DNA from 3 places in the Streptomyces sp. NPDC088553 genome. Region 1 is predicted to be linked to each of the others. Evidence: riboswitches for the same ligand, from Rfam matches in the RefSeq annotation. Region 1 holds a riboswitch; each other region holds the start of a gene.

Region 1 (3,264 bases):
GCCGCCCTCCGTGGTAGCCACGAGCGCTGAGCTCGCCGACCGGCTTGCCCATCAGGACGACCTGGCTGGACCGGTCGCTGCCGGGCTTGAGCAGGACGGGGTTCATCAGCGCGGTCGGTTCCACCCGCGCCGCCTGCGCCTGCATGGCCTGGGCGCGCCCGATCTCGGCCCCCTCCCGCGTGACGAAGGAGTTGAGGGACATGTTCTGCCCCTTGAACGGGGCCACCTTCAGTCCCTTGCGGACCAGCCAGCGGCAGATGCCGGCCGTCACGACGCTCTTGCCGGCGTCGGACGTGGTCCCGGCGACGAGCAGTCCCCCACCCCTCATGCGTTCCTCCGCTTCCGGGTCGACGCGGCCAGGGCGCCGATGATCAGCCGGCCGCCCACACAGGCGGCCAGAGTGAGTCCGGTGACCCGGCGCGACAGGCGTACGGCCCGGTCGATGTCGGTCACCTCGACGGCCCGTCCCTCCCCGTTGAGCACCGGACGGTGCTCGATCCGGCCGCCGTACGACAGGGTGCCCCCGAGGCGTATGCCGAGGGCGCCCGCGAAGGAGGCCTCGACGGGGCCCGCGTTGGGGCTGGGGTGCTTCGCCGCGTCGGCCCGCCAGGCCTTCAGAGCACCGCGCGGGTTGCCGCCGGCGACGGTCGCGAGGACGGCCGTCAGCCGTGCCCCGGGCCAGCCGGCCACGTCGTCGAGCCGGGCCGAGGCCCAGCCGAAGCGACGGTGGCGCGGCGACTTGTGGCCGACCATGGCGTCCAGGGTGTTGACGGCCCGGAAGCCGACGAGGCCCGGTACGCCCGCGACCGCGCCCCAGAACAGGGCGCCGACCACGGCGTCGGAGGTGTTCTCGGCGACCGATTCGACGACCGCGCGGGCCATCGCGGGTCCGTCCAGGGACTGCGGGTCGCGCCCGCAGAGATGCGGCAGCCGCTCCCGGGCGACGTCCAGGTCCCCGGCGGCGAGCGCGCCGCCGATCGCGCGGGCCTCCCGCCCCAGGGTCGTACCGCCGACGACGGCCCACACGGAGGCGGCGGTCAGGGCGACGGCGGCGGCCGGCCGGTTCCGTACGGCCCGGGCGGCGAGCGCTCCGAGGGCGACGGTGGAGCCGGCGCAGACGGCGGTGTGCAGGGCGCCCCAGCCGCGGTGGTCGTGGTGGAGGCGGTTCTCGACCGCGGCGGCCGCCCGGCCGAACGCGGCGACGGGATGTCCGCGGCGGGGATCGCCGATGAGCAGATCGACGGCGAGACCCGCGGCCGCTCCGTACGCGAAGACACCAGTGGTACTGCTGCGGCCGGGCATGGCGCATGTCCTCACTCAGGGTCCGCGCCCTGGATCGACGTGACCGGCGGCGTGAGTTCCTGACTCCCGGACCCTTCGGATCCGGTCACAGTGGCGGGACCGCGCCGGATTCGCACCGGACTTCCTCTACTGCCGCCGTAATGGCCTCGGCAGTCCACCACGGCCCGAGAACAGCCGTCAACTCACCCTTGACCTGCAGCGAGTCACTGTGCGAAGCACCACAGACACGGCGACGGGGCGGCCCGCACCCGAAGGTGCGGACCGCCCCACCGGTCACGCTCGGACCGTCAGACGACGATCAGGTAGATGCCGTACGCGACGGCCGCCGCGCACAGGGCGAAGCAGGCGTACGCGGCGGTGCGGGCCAGAGCCGCGGAGCCGCCGCGGGCGGCGGCCTCCTCCTGCTTGGTGAGGCCGACGATGCCGAGGGTGAAGAGGCCCACGAGGGCGACGGTCGCCACGAGGCTGACTCCGAAGACGGAGCCGAGAGCTGCCCAGTCGATCTTCATGTCGTTCGTTCCTTAGACCGCGGCGGCGGGGGCCGGGGGAGCGGTCGGGTCGGTGGGGGCCGGCGCGGGGATGGTCGCCTTGAGGTCCTGGTCCGCGACGGCGGCGACGGAACCGGCGGCCGGCGGCGGGGTGACGGCCGCCATGGCGGTGGTCACGACGCCCGCGGGCTCGCTGTCGAGGTCGTCGGCGGTGACGTTGTTGTGGTCGACCGGCTTGCGGCGGGAGAGCGACCAGATGACGCCGGAGCCGGCGACCAGCAGGACCGCGACGGCGGCGATGCCCCAGGGGCCCTGCTTGGTGAGGAACTCGGCGCCGGCGCCGACCACGGCCGCGGCGGGCAGGGTCAGACCCCAGGCGACGAACATCCGGGTGGCGGTCGACCAGCGGACGACACCGCCCTTGCGGCCGAGACCGGCGCCCATCACGGCACCCGAGCAGGACTGGGTGGTGGAGAGCGAGAAGCCCAGGTGCGAGGAGGCGAGGATGACCGTCGCGGCGCTGGTCTGGGCGGCGAAGCCCTGCTGCGGCTGGAGGTCGGTGAGGCCCTTGCCCATGGTGCGGATGATGCGCCAGCCACCGAGGTAGGTGCCGAGGGCGATGGCGACACCGGCGGAGACGATGACCCACAGCGGAGGGTTCGAGCCGGGGGCGACGACACCCTGGGTGACCAGGGCGAGGGTGATGATGCCCATCGTCTTCTGGGCGTCGTTGGTGCCGTGGGCGAGGGAGACGAGACCGGCGGAGGCGATCTGGCCGGCCCGGTAGCCCTTGGCCGTGGCCTTCGCCTCGGGGTTGGCCTTGATCCTGTACGTCAGCTTGGTGGCGGCCATCGCGGCGAGGCCGGCGACGAGCGGCGCGGCGACGGCCGGGATGAGGACCTTGGTGACGATGGTCGGGCCGTTCACGGCCGACCAGCCGGCCGACATGACCGCGGCGCCGATGAGGCCGCCGAAGAGGGCGTGGGAGGAGCTGGACGGGAGCCCGAGCAGCCAGGTCAGGAGATTCCAGAGGATGGCGCCGACCAGCGCGGCGAAGATCACCTCTGTACGAATGCCTTCTTCGTTGATGATCCCGCCGGAGATCGTCTTGGCGACCTCCACGGACAGGAACGCGCCGACGAGGTTCAGCACGGCGGACATGGCCACCGCCGTCTTCGGCTTGAGAGCACCGGTCGAGATGGTCGTGGCCATCGCGTTCGCGGTGTCGTGGAAACCGTTCGTGAAATCGAACACGAGAGCTGTCACGACCACAATGGCGAGCAGCAGCGTGATGTGTTCCATTTACCCAGGCAATCGTTTGACGTCAGTGGCTGGACGAACGTAAGCAACCTGGGTGAACGGAAGGTGAACTGGGTCGGGCGGTGTGGTGTCTCGAACCGGTGTCAAGAGATTCCGCTTACGGTCCCGTCCCGCGAGCTGTCCACGATGCGGTCACCCCGCAACCCCGGGTAAT
Region 2 (3,264 bases), on a different contig from region 1:
GCCCGTGTGGTGTGGCCGAGCCGGGCCGCCTGCGCCTGCCGGATCTTGGACATCGCGTCGAGCAGCAGGAAGATGATCCGGTACATCACCAGCGCCACGTCCACCACCGGCGCCGGCACCCCCGCCCGTACCAGCCGGGGCAGGACGTCGGACACCGGCGTCGTGAACGCGAACAGCAGCACCCCGAGCGAGGCCGAGGCGGTCCGCAGCAGCAACTCGCCCGCGTGCGTCGGACCGTCCGGCGCGAGGGCCACCAGCCCCCGGGCGCCGCCCACCTCGAAGAGCAGCGGAATCGCGCCCGTGACACAGAACCCGAGCGGGATGCGGAACGCCCGCCACAGCGCCCGGCCCGGCACACCGGCCGGACCGAGCAGCACCGTGAGCGTGGCCGCCGCGACGAGGACCGCGCCGGGCCACGGCGGCAGACCGACCGCGCACAGGGTGAGACCGAAGCCGAGAAGCGCCTTCTCGGCGGGATGGCGGCGGCGCCAGCGACTGCTGTGCGCCGCCGCGTCGATCGGCAGCATCGTCGGCTACGCGCCCGCTCCGCCGACGGATCCGCCGCCGGAGCCGCCCTCGTTGTGAGCGGTCGCGGTCGCGGCGGCCGTCGCGGTGGCGGTCACGTTCGCGGCATCGGCCTCCGCCCCGGGCTTCCCGGCCGCCTCCGCCCGGACCGCTCCTTGCCGGCGGCCGCGCCGCAGGCCGAAGTAGTACGCCAGGACACCGGCGCCGAGGGCCGCCTGAAGGGCGAACAGCGCCGACTCGATCTCCCCGGACGGCGGCTCGTACAGCGGGCTGAACCACGGTTCGTAGTCCGGCTGGAGCTCCGTGATCGCGGTCTCGGCCTCCGCGTCGGCCCCGGTGAACGGCTCCTCCTTGTGGTCCCCGAGCCCCAGCACGAGGGGCAGGACGGCCAGCGCGGCGACGACGAGCAGCAGCAGGGTGTTGATCTTCGCGTTCCGGCTCATCGCGCGGCCGCCTCCTCGCGTCGCTCCGCCGTGCGACCGGCGAGGACGCCGAGCCGGATCAGGTCGCCCTTGCTGGACTGCGTGAGCAGGCGCATCACGAGCACGGTGAGCAGGCCCTCGCTCACGGCGAGCGGAATCTGCGTGACGGCGAAGATCCCGCCGAACTTGGCGAGCGCACCGGGGATGCCGCTGCCCGGGTCGGGGAAGGCGAGCGCGAGCTGGACACTGGTCACGCAGTACGTGGACAGGTCGGCGACGAACGCGCCGAAGAAGACCGCGACCATCAGCGGCGCACCGAACCGGCGCAGCAGCAGATAGGTGCCGAATCCCGCCCAGGGCCCGACGATCGCCATCGAGAAGACGTTCGCGCCGAGCGTGGTGAGACCGCCGTGGGCGAGCAGCAGAGCCTGGAAGAGCAGGGTGATCGTCCCCAGGACCGCCATGATCGGCGGCCGGAACAGGATGGCGCCCAGGCCCGTACCGGTCGGATGCGAGCAGCTACCGGTCACCGAGGGCAACTTGAGTGCCGACAGGACGAAGGTGAAGGCGCCGGCGGCACCGAGCAACAGGGTGGACTCGGGATTCGACCGCACCTCGCGGGTCAGCGCGCGGACCCCGTGGACGACGAACGGCGCGGACGCGACGCCCCAGGCGGCCGCGTGCACAGGGGGTAGATACCCCTCGGCTATATGCATGGTTGGGAGACCCTCTCCAGCACCTCGTGGATGGACAACGCACCCTGGCCGGTCTCCTGGCTGACGGTCATTCCGCCCGACTCCGCCTTCCCACACCACGACGGTCTCCCGACGTGGTCCAGTGGCTTCCCCGAGGGTGTTCCCCGCGGGGGTGGAGCCGGACCTCCCGATCACAGTGGCGAGGGCCGCACCGGTACCGCACCGGTTTCCCGTACACCAAGGCCCTGCGACATTAGTGCGTTGACCTGCTGGATCACAACACGGTCGCCACCGGGTGCGGCCCTTCGATCACTCCCCGCAGTCGCCCCGGGGCGGCTGCGGGGTCCCGTGGGCGGCGCCGTGGATCCCCCGGATCTCCGGCCGCCTAGCTGTTCCGCCCGTTGCGCACGAAGGCCGCGATGGCGCCGGGCGCCACGACGACCGCCGCGGCGAGCGCCGCGAGCAGCATGGGGTCCGGGCCGTCGTAGTCGGCCTCCACCTCCGCATTGGCGCCGAACAGGGCCGCGCCCACCACCGCGAGGAGCGACACGCCGAGGACGCCCCTCGCCCATGCCCTGCGGGCGGACGGGGTGCGCAGGGGCACCAGCGCGATCAGGAACCAGACGAGCGCGAGAATCACCACAGCGGGCAGACTGCCGGACATTGCCCCTCCTCCGTCACCTGGCAGGGCCAGGCGGAACACGAGTGGCAGCCGGCTCCCGGAGAGGCCCGCCGCACAGCCGGATCGCGGTTGCGATCTCCCAGGGTAGATCGCGTCCAGGCCGCCCAGCGGCTGAGTTCCGGCCAAACAGTGCCTGGACGCAGCCGCTTGAGGCCGGATCACCGTCGTTCCGCGCCCTCACTCCTTGCGGTAGGCGTACGCCTCCGACGCGGCCGCCGCCACGGCGTCGAGGTCCCCGCCCGCACTCGCCGTGACCAGCGCCGCGACCGCGCCCTCGACGAACGGAGCGTCCACGAGTCGGGAGCCCTCGGGCAGTTCGTCGCCCTCGGCGAGGAGGGCCTTCACGGTGAGCACCGCGCTCCCCAGATCGACGAGGATCGCCACACCGGCGCCCCGGTCGACGGCCTCGGCCGCCTCGGCGATCAGCTCCGAACTCGTCCCGAGACCGCCGTCGGGGGTCCCGCCGGCCGGGCGGACCGGGGCGAGGTCACCGCCACCGGCGAGCCCCCGGGCCAGCTCGGCCACGGCGGTCGCGACGGCGGCGCTGTGCGAGACGAGCACGATGCCGACGGAACCGGAACCGGCTTCTCCACCGACACCTCCACCTCCACCGGCACGGGAACCGGCAGCGCCACTGGGACCGGAACTGGCACCGCCGGGTCCGACCGCACCGGGGCCGGTCCCGTTCGCCCTGCTCATGATGCCTCCTCGGCGCCCGGGCTCTCCGTACGGGCGATCTCGTGGAGCGCGGCGAACAGCAGCGCCGAGGACGTGGCCCCCGGATCCTGGTGTCCCACCGACCGCTCGCCCAGATAGCTGGCCCTGCCCTTGCGTGCCCGCAGGGGTACGGTCGCGAGCGCGCCCTCGTCGGCCGCCGCGCGGGCCGCGTCGAACGAGTCCCGCAGACCCTCCACGGCGGGCACGAGCGCGTCGAGCATCG
Region 3 (3,264 bases), on a different contig from region 1:
AAGCCGTCGTCCTCGGGGCGCTGTTCGAGCCCCAGGTCGTGGTCGAGCTTGGCGGCCTGGATCAGCGTCCAGATCTGGGCGCGGATCGCGGGCAGCTTCGCCGGGTCCATGGAGGAGATCTGCGCGTACTCGTCGAGCAGCTGCTCCAGGCGCGCGATGTCGCCGTACGAGTCGGCGCGGGCCATCGGCGGCACCAGGTGGTCGACGAGCGTGGCGTGCACACGGCGCTTGGCCTGGGTGCCCTCGCCCGGGTCGTTGACCAGGAACGGGTAGATCAGCGGGATGTCGCCGAGGGCCGCGTCGGGGCCGCAGGCGGCGGACAGGCCGGCGTTCTTGCCGGGCAGCCACTCCAGGTTGCCGTGCTTGCCCAGGTGCACCATGGCGTCGGCGCCGAAGCCGCCGTCCTCGGCGCGGGCCGCGATCCAGCGGTAGGCGGCCAGGTAGTGGTGGGACGGCGGGAGATCGGGGTCGTGGTAGATCGCGATCGGGTTCTCGCCGAAGCCGCGCGGAGGCTGAATGAGGATCAGCAGGTTCCCGCGGCGGAGGGCCGCGAGGACGATGTCGCCCTCGGGGTTGCGCGAACGGTCCAGGAACATCTCGCCGGGCGCGGGGCCCCAGTGCTCCTCGACATGGGTCCGCAGCTCCTCGGGGAGCGTCGCGTACCAGCGCTTGTAGTCGGCGGCCGGGATGCGGACCGGGTTCTTGGCGAGCTGCTCCTCCGTCAGCCAGTCCTGGTCGTGGCCGCCGGCCTCGATGAGGGCGTAGATCAGCTCGTCGCCGTCGCCGGAGACCAGGCCGGGAAGGTCCTCGACGGGCCCGAAGTCGTACCCCTCCGCGCGGAGGCGGCGCAGCAGCGAGACGGCGGAGGCGGGGGTGTCGAGGCCGACGGCGTTGCCGATGCGGGAGTGCTTCGTCGGGTACGCGGAGAGGACCAGCGCCAGCTTCTTCTCGGCGTTCGGGATGTGCCGGAGCCGGGCGTGCCGGACGGCGATCCCGGCGACGCGGGCCGCGCGCTCGGCGTCGGCGACGTACGCGGGCAGCCCGTCCTCGTCGATCTCCTTGAAGGAGAACGGCACGGTGATGAGCCGGCCGTCGAACTCGGGGACGGCGACCTGGCTCGCGGCGTCCAGCGGGGAGAGACCCTCGTCGTTCTCCTCCCAGGCGGCGCGCGAACCGGTCAGGCACAGCGCCTGCAGGATCGGCACGTCAAGCGCGGCCAGCGCGCCCGCGTCCCAGGCCTCCTCGTCGCCGCCGGCCTGCGCCTCGGCGGGCTTGGTGCCGCCCGCCGCGAGGACGGTGGTGACGATCGCGTCGGCGGTACGGAGCCGGTCGAGCAGCTCCGGCTCGGGGGCGCGCAGGGAGGCCACGTACAGCGGGAGGGCCTGGGCGCCGGCGTCCTCGATCGCGGCGCAGAGCGCGTCGACGAAGGCGGTGTTCCCGCTCATGTGGTGGGCGCGGTAGTAGAGCACGGCGACGGTCGGGCCGGCCGTCGTGCGTGCGGCGCGCTTCAGCGGGCCCCAGGTGGGGGCGGCCGCCGGGGACTCGAAGCCGTGCCCGGTGAGCAGGACGGTGTCGGAGAGGAAGCGGGCCAGCTGCTCCAGGTTCGCGGGGCCGCCGTGCGCCAGGTAGGCGTGCGCCTCGGTGGCGACGCCGACGGGGACGGTGGACGCCTCCATCAGCTGCGCGTCGGGGGCCTGTTCGCCGCTGAGGACGACCATCGGCTTTCCGGCCGCGCGCACCGCGTCGAGGCCCTCCTCCCAGGAACGGAGGCCGCCGAGGAGCCGTACGACGACGAGCTCGGCGTCGGCCAGGAGGCCGGTGAGGTCGGCGAGGGGGAGACGGGCGGGGTTGGCGAAGCGGTACTCCACCGGGCCGCCGGCCGCGCGGGCGCTGAGCAGGTCGGTGTCGGAGTGCGACAGCAGCAGAAGCATGGCGAGCGCAGGCCTTCCTCGGGGTTGTCCGCGCCCCGGGTGGTCGTATGGGTTGGGGCCTCCCCTTGCTCGAGCGAAGCCGAGAGCTTGGGGAAGGGAGTTCCTGACTCACCGGGCCCGGGATCGCGCGGACGCGCAGCCGGGCCGGCTCACAGTGGCGGGACCGCGCCGGATTCTCACCGGGCTTCCTCCCCGGGGTCCTGGGACCCCATGCCGTCTGCATAGTAGATCGTGCGGTCGACGGCCCGGGTCGGGTGAGGGAGTCGGCCGGATCACACTGCGGGATCACGCTGCGGATCGCCCGGCGGACGGAACCCCCGTTCCCGACCGCGGCCGGACCGGCCTCCGGCCTCGGCCGGCCACCGCGTCGGCCGGCCCGCGGTCGGAGGCCGGCCCGCGGTCGGAGGGCGGGCCGCGGTCGGAGGGCGGGCCGCACTGGCGGCCGGATCGCGCCCGGTGGCCGACCGGGGGCCCGTCGGTATGCTCGCCGCCATGCCGCCCACCCCGCCCCCGACGCCCGACCCGGGCGAACCTCGCATACGGGACCGTGGCGACGCGTGCCCCGGGGCGCTGCGCCTGCACTCCGCCGACGACGGCCGCCTCGCCCGACTCCGTCTGCCCGGAGGTCGCTTGACGCCACGTCAGGTCGAGACTCTGGCGGACGCGGCGGAGACCCTGGGCGACGGACGGCTCAGCATCACCTCGCGCGGCAACGCCGAGCTGCGCGGCCTCGCCGACGACTGCGGGGCCGAGCTGGCGGCGCTCCTCGGCGAGGCGGGCCTGCTGCCCTCCCCCACCCACGAACGCGTCCGCAACATCGTCGCCTCCCCGGCCTCGGGCCTCGACGGACTCGGCGCCGCCGACGTGCAGTTGTGGGCCCGCGAGCTGGACGCCCACCTCCGCTCCGCGCCCTGGGCGGCGGCCCTTTCCGGCCGCTTCCTCTTCGTCCTCGATGACGGGCGCGGCGATGTCGCCAGGCTCGGCGGGGATGTGACCTTGGTCGCAGTGCGGGGCGGAGAGGCGGAGCTGCACGTCGGCGGGCGAGCCGTCCGGCTCGCTGGCTCCGACGCGCCCGGCGCGGCCCTGGCGGTGGCGGGCGGGTTCCTGGCCGCGGCACGGGAGGCCGGAACCGGGGCCTGGCGGGTCCGGGAACTCCCGGAGGGGTACGCGGTGGACCCGGCGGAGTCGGGGGTGACGGCGCGACCCGTACCCGCGCCGGAACTCCCCCAGGGCCCTCCGCCCTCCCCCGGCGTCCTCGGGCCCGCCGCCCTCTCCGTACTCGCCCCGCTCGGCCGCCTCACCGCCGCCCAGCTCCGGGCGCTGCTCCCCGCCG

Evidence for each region. Region 1 has a riboswitch for cobalamin ahead of ACIP8Z_RS32510 (cobalamin biosynthesis protein). Riboswitches for the same ligand answer to the same signal wherever they lie in the genome.
Region 2: linked by a shared signal. The riboswitch ahead of ACIP8Z_RS02710 (energy-coupling factor ABC transporter permease) and the one ahead of ACIP8Z_RS32510 (cobalamin biosynthesis protein) in region 1 are both predicted to bind cobalamin.
Region 3: linked by a shared signal. The riboswitch ahead of cobN (cobaltochelatase subunit CobN) and the one ahead of ACIP8Z_RS32510 (cobalamin biosynthesis protein) in region 1 are both predicted to bind cobalamin.

What each region holds. Positions count from the first base shown of each region.
Region 1 is NZ_JBIVMG010000012.1:57,037-60,300, reverse strand. It holds gene ACIP8Z_RS32515 (cobyric acid synthase) at 1-328, opposite strand, end outside; gene ACIP8Z_RS32510 (cobalamin biosynthesis protein) at 325-1,302, opposite strand; cobalamin riboswitch at 1,335-1,477, opposite strand; gene ACIP8Z_RS32505 (hypothetical protein) at 1,590-1,811, opposite strand; gene ACIP8Z_RS32500 (anion permease) at 1,824-3,092, opposite strand.
Region 2 is NZ_JBIVMG010000001.1:586,146-589,409, reverse strand. It holds gene cbiQ (cobalt ECF transporter T component CbiQ) at 1-527, opposite strand, end outside; gene ACIP8Z_RS02715 (energy-coupling factor ABC transporter substrate-binding protein) at 534-968, opposite strand; gene ACIP8Z_RS02710 (energy-coupling factor ABC transporter permease) at 965-1,663, opposite strand; cobalamin riboswitch at 1,692-1,899, opposite strand; gene ACIP8Z_RS02705 (hypothetical protein) at 2,028-2,306, opposite strand; gene ACIP8Z_RS02700 (PTS-dependent dihydroxyacetone kinase phosphotransferase subunit DhaM) at 2,502-2,885, opposite strand; gene dhaL (dihydroxyacetone kinase subunit DhaL) at 3,020-3,264, opposite strand, start outside.
Region 3 is NZ_JBIVMG010000006.1:408,583-411,846, reverse strand. It holds gene cobN (cobaltochelatase subunit CobN) at 1-1,931, opposite strand, end outside; cobalamin riboswitch at 2,010-2,158, opposite strand; gene ACIP8Z_RS22475 (cobalamin biosynthesis protein CobG) at 2,412-3,264, shown strand, end outside.